Regions from separate parts of the Bacillus arachidis genome, predicted to be linked through region 1. Evidence: a T-box and tRNA genes for the amino acid it is inferred to sense, from the RefSeq annotation. Region 1 holds a T-box; the other holds one or more tRNA genes.
What was found. A T-box is a leader RNA that pairs with one kind of tRNA and senses whether it is charged. The one in region 1 lies ahead of serS (serine--tRNA ligase), so its partner is inferred to be a tRNA-Ser.
Positions count from the first base shown of each region.

Region 2: it encodes a tRNA-Ser, which carries the amino acid that the T-box ahead of serS (serine--tRNA ligase) is inferred to sense. The anticodon was not compared.

Region 1 covers NZ_CP127376.1:18,711-22,093, forward strand. Annotated here, with positions in the region: gene pdxS (pyridoxal 5'-phosphate synthase lyase subunit PdxS) at 1-293, shown strand, start outside; gene pdxT (pyridoxal 5'-phosphate synthase glutaminase subunit PdxT) at 311-901, shown strand; T-box leader at 956-1,177, shown strand; gene serS (serine--tRNA ligase) at 1,229-2,503, shown strand; tRNA gene QRY57_RS01725 (tRNA-Ser) at 2,658-2,750, shown strand; gene QRY57_RS01730 (sigma factor-like helix-turn-helix DNA-binding protein) at 2,918-3,301, shown strand; gene QRY57_RS01735 (deoxynucleoside kinase) at 3,337-3,383, opposite strand, start outside.
Region 2 covers NZ_CP127376.1:245,333-248,715, forward strand. Annotated here, with positions in the region: gene QRY57_RS03005 (Tex family protein) at 1-400, shown strand, start outside; gene cmpA (cortex morphogenetic protein CmpA) at 504-620, opposite strand; gene QRY57_RS03015 (SprT family protein) at 876-1,361, shown strand; tRNA gene QRY57_RS03020 (tRNA-Asn) at 1,445-1,519, shown strand; tRNA gene QRY57_RS03025 (tRNA-Ser) at 1,523-1,613, shown strand; tRNA gene QRY57_RS03030 (tRNA-Glu) at 1,621-1,695, shown strand; tRNA gene QRY57_RS03035 (tRNA-Val) at 1,701-1,776, shown strand; tRNA gene QRY57_RS03040 (tRNA-Met) at 1,794-1,870, shown strand; tRNA gene QRY57_RS03045 (tRNA-Asp) at 1,874-1,949, shown strand; tRNA gene QRY57_RS03050 (tRNA-Gln) at 2,035-2,109, shown strand; tRNA gene QRY57_RS03055 (tRNA-Lys) at 2,115-2,187, shown strand; tRNA gene QRY57_RS03060 (tRNA-Leu) at 2,203-2,283, shown strand; tRNA gene QRY57_RS03065 (tRNA-Leu) at 2,287-2,372, shown strand; tRNA gene QRY57_RS03070 (tRNA-Arg) at 2,466-2,542, shown strand; tRNA gene QRY57_RS03075 (tRNA-Pro) at 2,546-2,622, shown strand; tRNA gene QRY57_RS03080 (tRNA-Gly) at 2,624-2,694, shown strand; rRNA gene QRY57_RS03085 (16S ribosomal RNA) at 2,771-3,383, shown strand, end outside.

The DNA.
Region 1 (3,383 bases):
AAATTAAACGTCTTGGTCGTCTGCCAGTTGTAAACTTTGCAGCAGGTGGTGTAGCAACGCCAGCAGATGCTGCATTAATGATGCAACTTGGTGCAGATGGTGTGTTTGTAGGATCTGGTATCTTCAAATCAGAAAACCCAGAAAAATTTGCACGTGCAATTGTTGAAGCAACGACACATTACGAAGATTATGAACTAATTGCAAGCCTTTCTAAAGGATTGGGTACTGCAATGAAAGGTGTCGAAATTTCAACATTATTACCAGAACAACGCATGCAAGAGCGCGGTTGGTAATTAAAGGAGATTTTGAAATGGTTAAAGTCGGTGTATTAGGTCTTCAAGGTGCTGTTCGTGAGCATGTAAAAGCAGTTGAAGCAAGTGGTGCAGAAGCTGTAATTGTAAAACGTATAGAACAACTTGAAGAAATTGATGGTCTTATTTTGCCAGGTGGCGAAAGTACAACAATGCGTCGTCTTATTGATAAGTACGATTTTATGGAACCACTTCGTGAATTTGCGAAATCTGGTAAACCAATGTTTGGTACGTGTGCAGGTATGATTTTACTTGCAAACAATCTTATTGGTTATGAAGAATCTCATATCGGTGCTATGGATATTACAGTTGAACGTAATGCGTTTGGACGCCAAAAGGATAGCTTCGAAGCTGCCCTTTCGATAAAAGGTGTAGGAGAAGACTTTATTGGTGTATTTATTCGTGCACCATACGTTGTAAGTGTAGGGGAAAACGTAGAAATTCTTTCTATGCACAATGATCGAATGGTAGCAGTAAGACAAGGACCATTTTTAGCAGCTTCTTTCCATCCGGAGTTAACGGATGATCATCGTGTTACAGCATATTTTGTGCAAATGGTGAAAGAAGAAAAAATGAAAAAAGTTGTATAAGTAACTTGCAACTTGTATAAGATTATAGTAAATTGATGGTAACAATTTTATAAAATAAACGTGTTGATAGGAAATAGTAACAAATGGTGTTTCTTATAGAGAGTCGGTGGTTGGTGTAAACCGATAGAAACAGTTTGTGAATCCATCCTGGAATGAAATGTGGAATATCTTTATGATTAGTAAACATTTCCGGTGAAGAGTCGTTATTTCTACTTGAGAGGAAAGCAATATTGCTTTCAACTAGGGTGGCAACGCGGGTTAACTCCCGTCCCTTTTTATAGGGACGGGAGTTTTTTGTGTTTTATAAAATAAAAGGAGGAATATATAATGCTTGATATTAAATTTTTACGTGCGAATTTTGAAGAAGTAAAAGCAAAGTTACAGCATAGAGGCGAAGACTTAACTGATTTCGGCCGTTTCGAAGAACTAGATACAAGAAGAAGAGAGTTGCTTGTTCAAACGGAAGAGTTAAAAAGCAAGCGGAATGAAGTATCTCAACAAATTTCTGTATTAAAGCGTGAAAAGAAAGATGCAGAAGCGCTAATCTTAGAAATGCGTGAAGTAGGAGAGAAAGTAAAAGACTTTGATAATGAGCTTCGTACAGTTGAAGAAGATTTAGAAAGATTAATGCTTTCTATCCCAAATATCCCTCATGAATCTGCGCCAATTGGTGACACAGAAGATGATAACGTAGTAGCTCGTACTTGGGGAGAAGTAAAAGAATTTAATTTTGAACCAAAACCTCATTGGGATCTTGCAACTGACTTAGGGATTTTAGATTTCGAGCGTGCTGCTAAAGTAACGGGAAGCCGCTTTGTATTTTCTAAAGGTGCAGGTGCAAAGTTAGAACGTGCTTTAATTAGTTTTATGCTTGATCTTCACACAGAAGAACATGGATATGAAGAAGTGTTGCCTCCATATATGGTAAATCGGGCAAGCATGACAGGGACAGGACAGCTTCCAAAATTTGAAGAAGATGCATTCCGTATTGAAAGTGAAGACTATTTCTTGATTCCTACAGCTGAAGTACCTGTAACAAATATGCATCGTGATGAGATTTTAAGTGCAGACCAATTGCCAATTCGTTATGCAGCATTTAGTGCATGCTTCCGTTCTGAAGCGGGTTCAGCTGGTCGTGATACACGTGGTTTAATCCGTCAGCATCAATTTAATAAAGTTGAGCTTGTGAAATTTGTTAAACCAGAAGATTCTTATGAAGAATTAGAAAAATTAACAAATGATGCAGAACGCGTGTTACAATTATTAGGTCTACCATATCGTGTTATGAGCATGTGTACAGGAGATTTAGGATTTACAGCAGCGAAGAAATATGATATCGAAGTATGGATTCCAAGTTATGGAACATATCGTGAGATTTCTTCTTGTAGTAACTTTGAAGCTTTCCAAGCAAGACGTGCGAATATTCGTTTCCGTCGTGAACCAAATGCTAAACCAGAACCTGTTCATACACTAAATGGATCTGGACTTGCAATTGGACGTACAGTTGCAGCGATTTTAGAAAACTACCAGCAAGAAGATGGTACAATTATAATTCCAGAAGTTCTTCGCCCTTATATGGGAGGAAAAACAGTTATTAAATAAATTAAAACTTTCATCGGTATGAGTGATTGGTAATTCCAGGTGTTGTCAGTAGCAACATGAAGGGAAAGGAAAAGTACATTTTCCTTTCCTCATAATTTATGATGGTAGGGTTGACTAACTGTTTTTCTTTTGATATTATATTGGATGTCAATATGGAGGTATACCCAAGTCTGGCTGAAGGGATCGGTCTTGAAAACCGACAGGCGGCGAGAGTCGCGCGGGGGTTCGAATCCCTCTACCTCCTCCAGATATAATTGACAACAGCGCATATAAGTGGAGATTGGAGAACTCGTTACCAACACGTAACGAGTTTTTATTTTAAAGCCAATCAGAAAGTATGATGTAAGGTGAAGTTTGGCCTTATGAAACACTCATATTCCGATGATTATCTTCATAGATATGAAAGGAGTCAACATGGATCTTATTATACAAACATTTCCTCTAGATGGAAAAACTTTATATTATGTACAATGCCCAGTCTGTAAGAACAATAGAATTTTAAATAGTGGTGCAAACGTATCTCGTATTATAAGTGATGATACATTCCGTAAACTTTGCGGTTGTACTTGTAATGTGAAGAAAGAAGCGAAAAAAGTAGAGGCACCGAAAAAAACTGCTGAAAAAGAAGCAGCTCCAAAACGTACTGGTAAAGTATTAACAGCAATTATTAATGGAAAAGAAATGACTGTTAAAGAAATTGCAGAAGCCTATGATATTAGTACAAGCACCGTTCGTCAGCGCATTAATGCTGGGAAACCTGAGAGCGAAATTATTGCTCCAACGAAAAAGAAGAAGTAAGTTAATGGAAAAACCCGTGCATCTGCACGGGTTTTTTATTTCACAAGCTTACGTGTTTGTTCTAAAAAGTGTCCAATTTTCT
Region 2 (3,383 bases), 230 kb from region 1:
TTTGCAAAAGTGTTTAGAAGGAGTGGAGCTTTCTAAATTATCTCAAGCGACGAATATTGGTGAGCCGACATTAATCGATATTATAGATGCTTTAATTAGTCCAGAACGAGATATGCGTGATGAATTGCCAAAGCCACTTTTGAAAAAGGGAATTCTCAAATTAGAAGATTTAAAGCGCGGTATGGAGTTAGAAGGAACGGTGCGAAATGTTGTTGACTTCGGTGCATTTGTTGATATTGGTGTGAAACAAGATGGTTTAGTACATATTTCTAAACTGAGCAAACAGTTTGTGAAGCATCCGTTAGATGTGGTGTCTGTCGGGCAGATTGTAAAAGTATGGGTAGATGATGTTGATATGAAGAAAGGGCGTGTTGCCTTATCGATGTTACCTATTGAATAGTGATGGAAGTAGGTATAACATTGCTTTTTTTTCATGAACGGATGTTAGTAAAAATTTAAATAGTGGGGGTTCTTCAGCCCCCACTGATTAAACATTCACTTTATCAGGAATTTTGATGCGTTCTGCTATAATAAAACCAGCACTCATTTAACAACTTAATTTGATACCGGTTTTTTTCGAAATATGCACGTTGCATTTGTTTTCGGAGCCATGTAGGCATAAGAATCCCTCCTTGTTTAATCCGGCTCTAACAAGCAGCTCCCTACACACTAAGATAAGATTCAAAGTAAGTGAAAAACTCAATCTTAGGAACTGCTTATAAGAGTTTGGTTAGCGAAGTTCCATGAATAGATGTGGAAGAGGCTAGTTCATAGAAGTTGCGCTTTTTGAATGAGGATGGGTATATGTACTATTTAATATATGTATAAGAAAGAAGAAAAGTGTAAGTTTATTTTTAGTTTTTAGGGGGATGAAAATGAATGGAAAAGAAATTCAAAGACTTGTAGAAGAAATATCGTTGCAATATTTCGGGAGGGCTTTTTTACATAAAGCAATGTTCAATAAACGACTACGTACAACTGGTGGAAGGTATTTGCTCAGAAGTCATAATATAGAATTAAACTATCGTCATTACGAAGTGTATGGAAAAGAAGAATTAATTGGCATTATTAAGCATGAGTTGTGCCATTATCATTTGCACATTATGGGGAGAGGGTATCAACATCGAGATCGAGATTTTCGTCAGTTATTAAAAGAGGTTGGAGCCCCTAGATTTTGTAAGAGAATAACAGGTGAGAGAACAGAGCCTAAAACACATGTGTATGAATGCATGGAATGTACGCTTCAATATGTAAGAAGGCGTCAAATCAATACAAAAAGATATGTTTGCGGAAAGTGTAAGGGGAAATTAAAAGAGATAAAAAACACCTTGACAGTTAAAAATCAATCCAGTATATTATAAACATGTCACGTTTGTACAAGATGTTGTATAAATGACTTGACTTACAATATGAATTTTTATAAGATGTAAATTGTCTTTCTTATTCCGCAGTAGCTCAGTGGTAGAGCTATCGGCTGTTAACCGATCGGTCGTAGGTTCGAGTCCTACCTGCGGAGCCATACAGAGAAGTACCCAAGTGGCTCAAGGGGCTCCCCTGCTAAGGGAGTAGATCGCTAACGCGGTGCGAGGGTTCGAATCCCTTCTTCTCTGCCATTTTATTGGCCCGTTGGTCAAGTGGTTAAGACACCGCCCTTTCACGGCGGTAACACGGGTTCGAATCCCGTACGGGTCACCACTTTTGGAGGATTAGCTCAGCTGGGAGAGCACCTGCCTTACAAGCAGGGGGTCGGCGGTTCGATCCCGTCATCCTCCACCATATATAAATAGTATCGTCGCGGGGTGGAGCAGTCCGGTAGCTCGTCGGGCTCATAACCCGAAGGTCGCAGGTTCAAATCCTGTCCCCGCAACCAAATGGTCCCGTGGTGTAGTGGTTAACATGCCTGCCTGTCACGCAGGAGATCGCCGGTTCGACCCCGGTCGGGACCGCCATTTTAACTGCTGCTATTGAGCAGTTGTTTTTTATTGCTTATTGTGATATGATGTTTTTTGTCGCTAAATAAAGAATGTTTTTTGATGGGCTATAGCCAAGCGGTAAGGCAACGGACTTTGACTCCGTCATGCGCTGGTTCGAATCCAGCTAGCCCAGCCATTTACGAGCCATTAGCTCAGTTGGTAGAGCATCTGACTTTTAATCAGAGGGTCGAAGGTTCGAGTCCTTCATGGCTCACTCTTTTTTATTTCCGCGGGTGTGGCGGAATTGGCAGACGCACCAGACTTAGGATCTGGCGCCTTTGGCGTGGGGGTTCGACTCCCTTCACCCGCATATGCGGTCGTGGCGGAATGGCAGACGCGCTAGGTTGAGGGCCTAGTGGGGGAAACCCCGTGGAGGTTCAAGTCCTCTCGGCCGCACCAAAGAAAAAATAAAAAAGTACTTGCATTAGAAAAACTAATGTGATAAGATAATTGAGTCGCTGAAAAACAACGACGACAAAACAACTAGATTAAGCGCCCGTAGCTCAATTGGATAGAGCGTTTGACTACGGATCAAAAGGTTAGGGGTTCGAGTCCTCTCGGGCGCGCCATTACGGGAAGTGGCTCAGCTTGGTAGAGCACCTGGTTTGGGACCAGGGGGTCGCAGGTTCAAATCCTGTCTTCCCGACCACGCGGGTGTAGTTTAGTGGTAAAACAAGAGCCTTCCAAGCTCTGGTCGAGAGTTCGATTCTCTTCACCCGCTTTTAGTTCTTTGAAAACTGAACGAAACAAACAACGTGAAACGTCAATTTTTATTTTAGATGCTAGACAAACTAACTTTATTGGAGAGTTTGATCCTGGCTCAGGATGAACGCTGGCGGCGTGCCTAATACATGCAAGTCGAGCGAATGGATTAAGAGCTTGCTCTTATGAAGTTAGCGGCGGACGGGTGAGTAACACGTGGGTAACCTGCCCATAAGACTGGGATAACTCCGGGAAACCGGGGCTAATACCGGATAACATTTTGCGCTGCATGGCGCGAAATTGAAAGGCGGCTTCGGCTGTCACTTATGGATGGACCCGCGTCGCATTAGCTAGTTGGTGAGGTAACGGCTCACCAAGGCAACGATGCGTAGCCGACCTGAGAGGGTGATCGGCCACACTGGGACTGAGACACGGCCCAGACTCCTACGGGAGGCAGCAGTAGGGAATCTTCCGCAATGGACGAAAGTCTGACGGAGCAACGCCGCGTGAGTGATGAAGGCTTTCGGGTCGTAAAACTCTGTTGTTAGGGAAGAACAAGTGCTAGTTGAATAAGCTGGCACCTTGACGGTACCTAACCAGAAAGCCACGGCTAACTACGTGCCAGCAGCCGCGGTAATACGTAGGTGGCAAGCGTTATCCGGAATTATTGGGCGTAAAGCGCGCGCAGGTGGTTTCTTAAGTCTGATG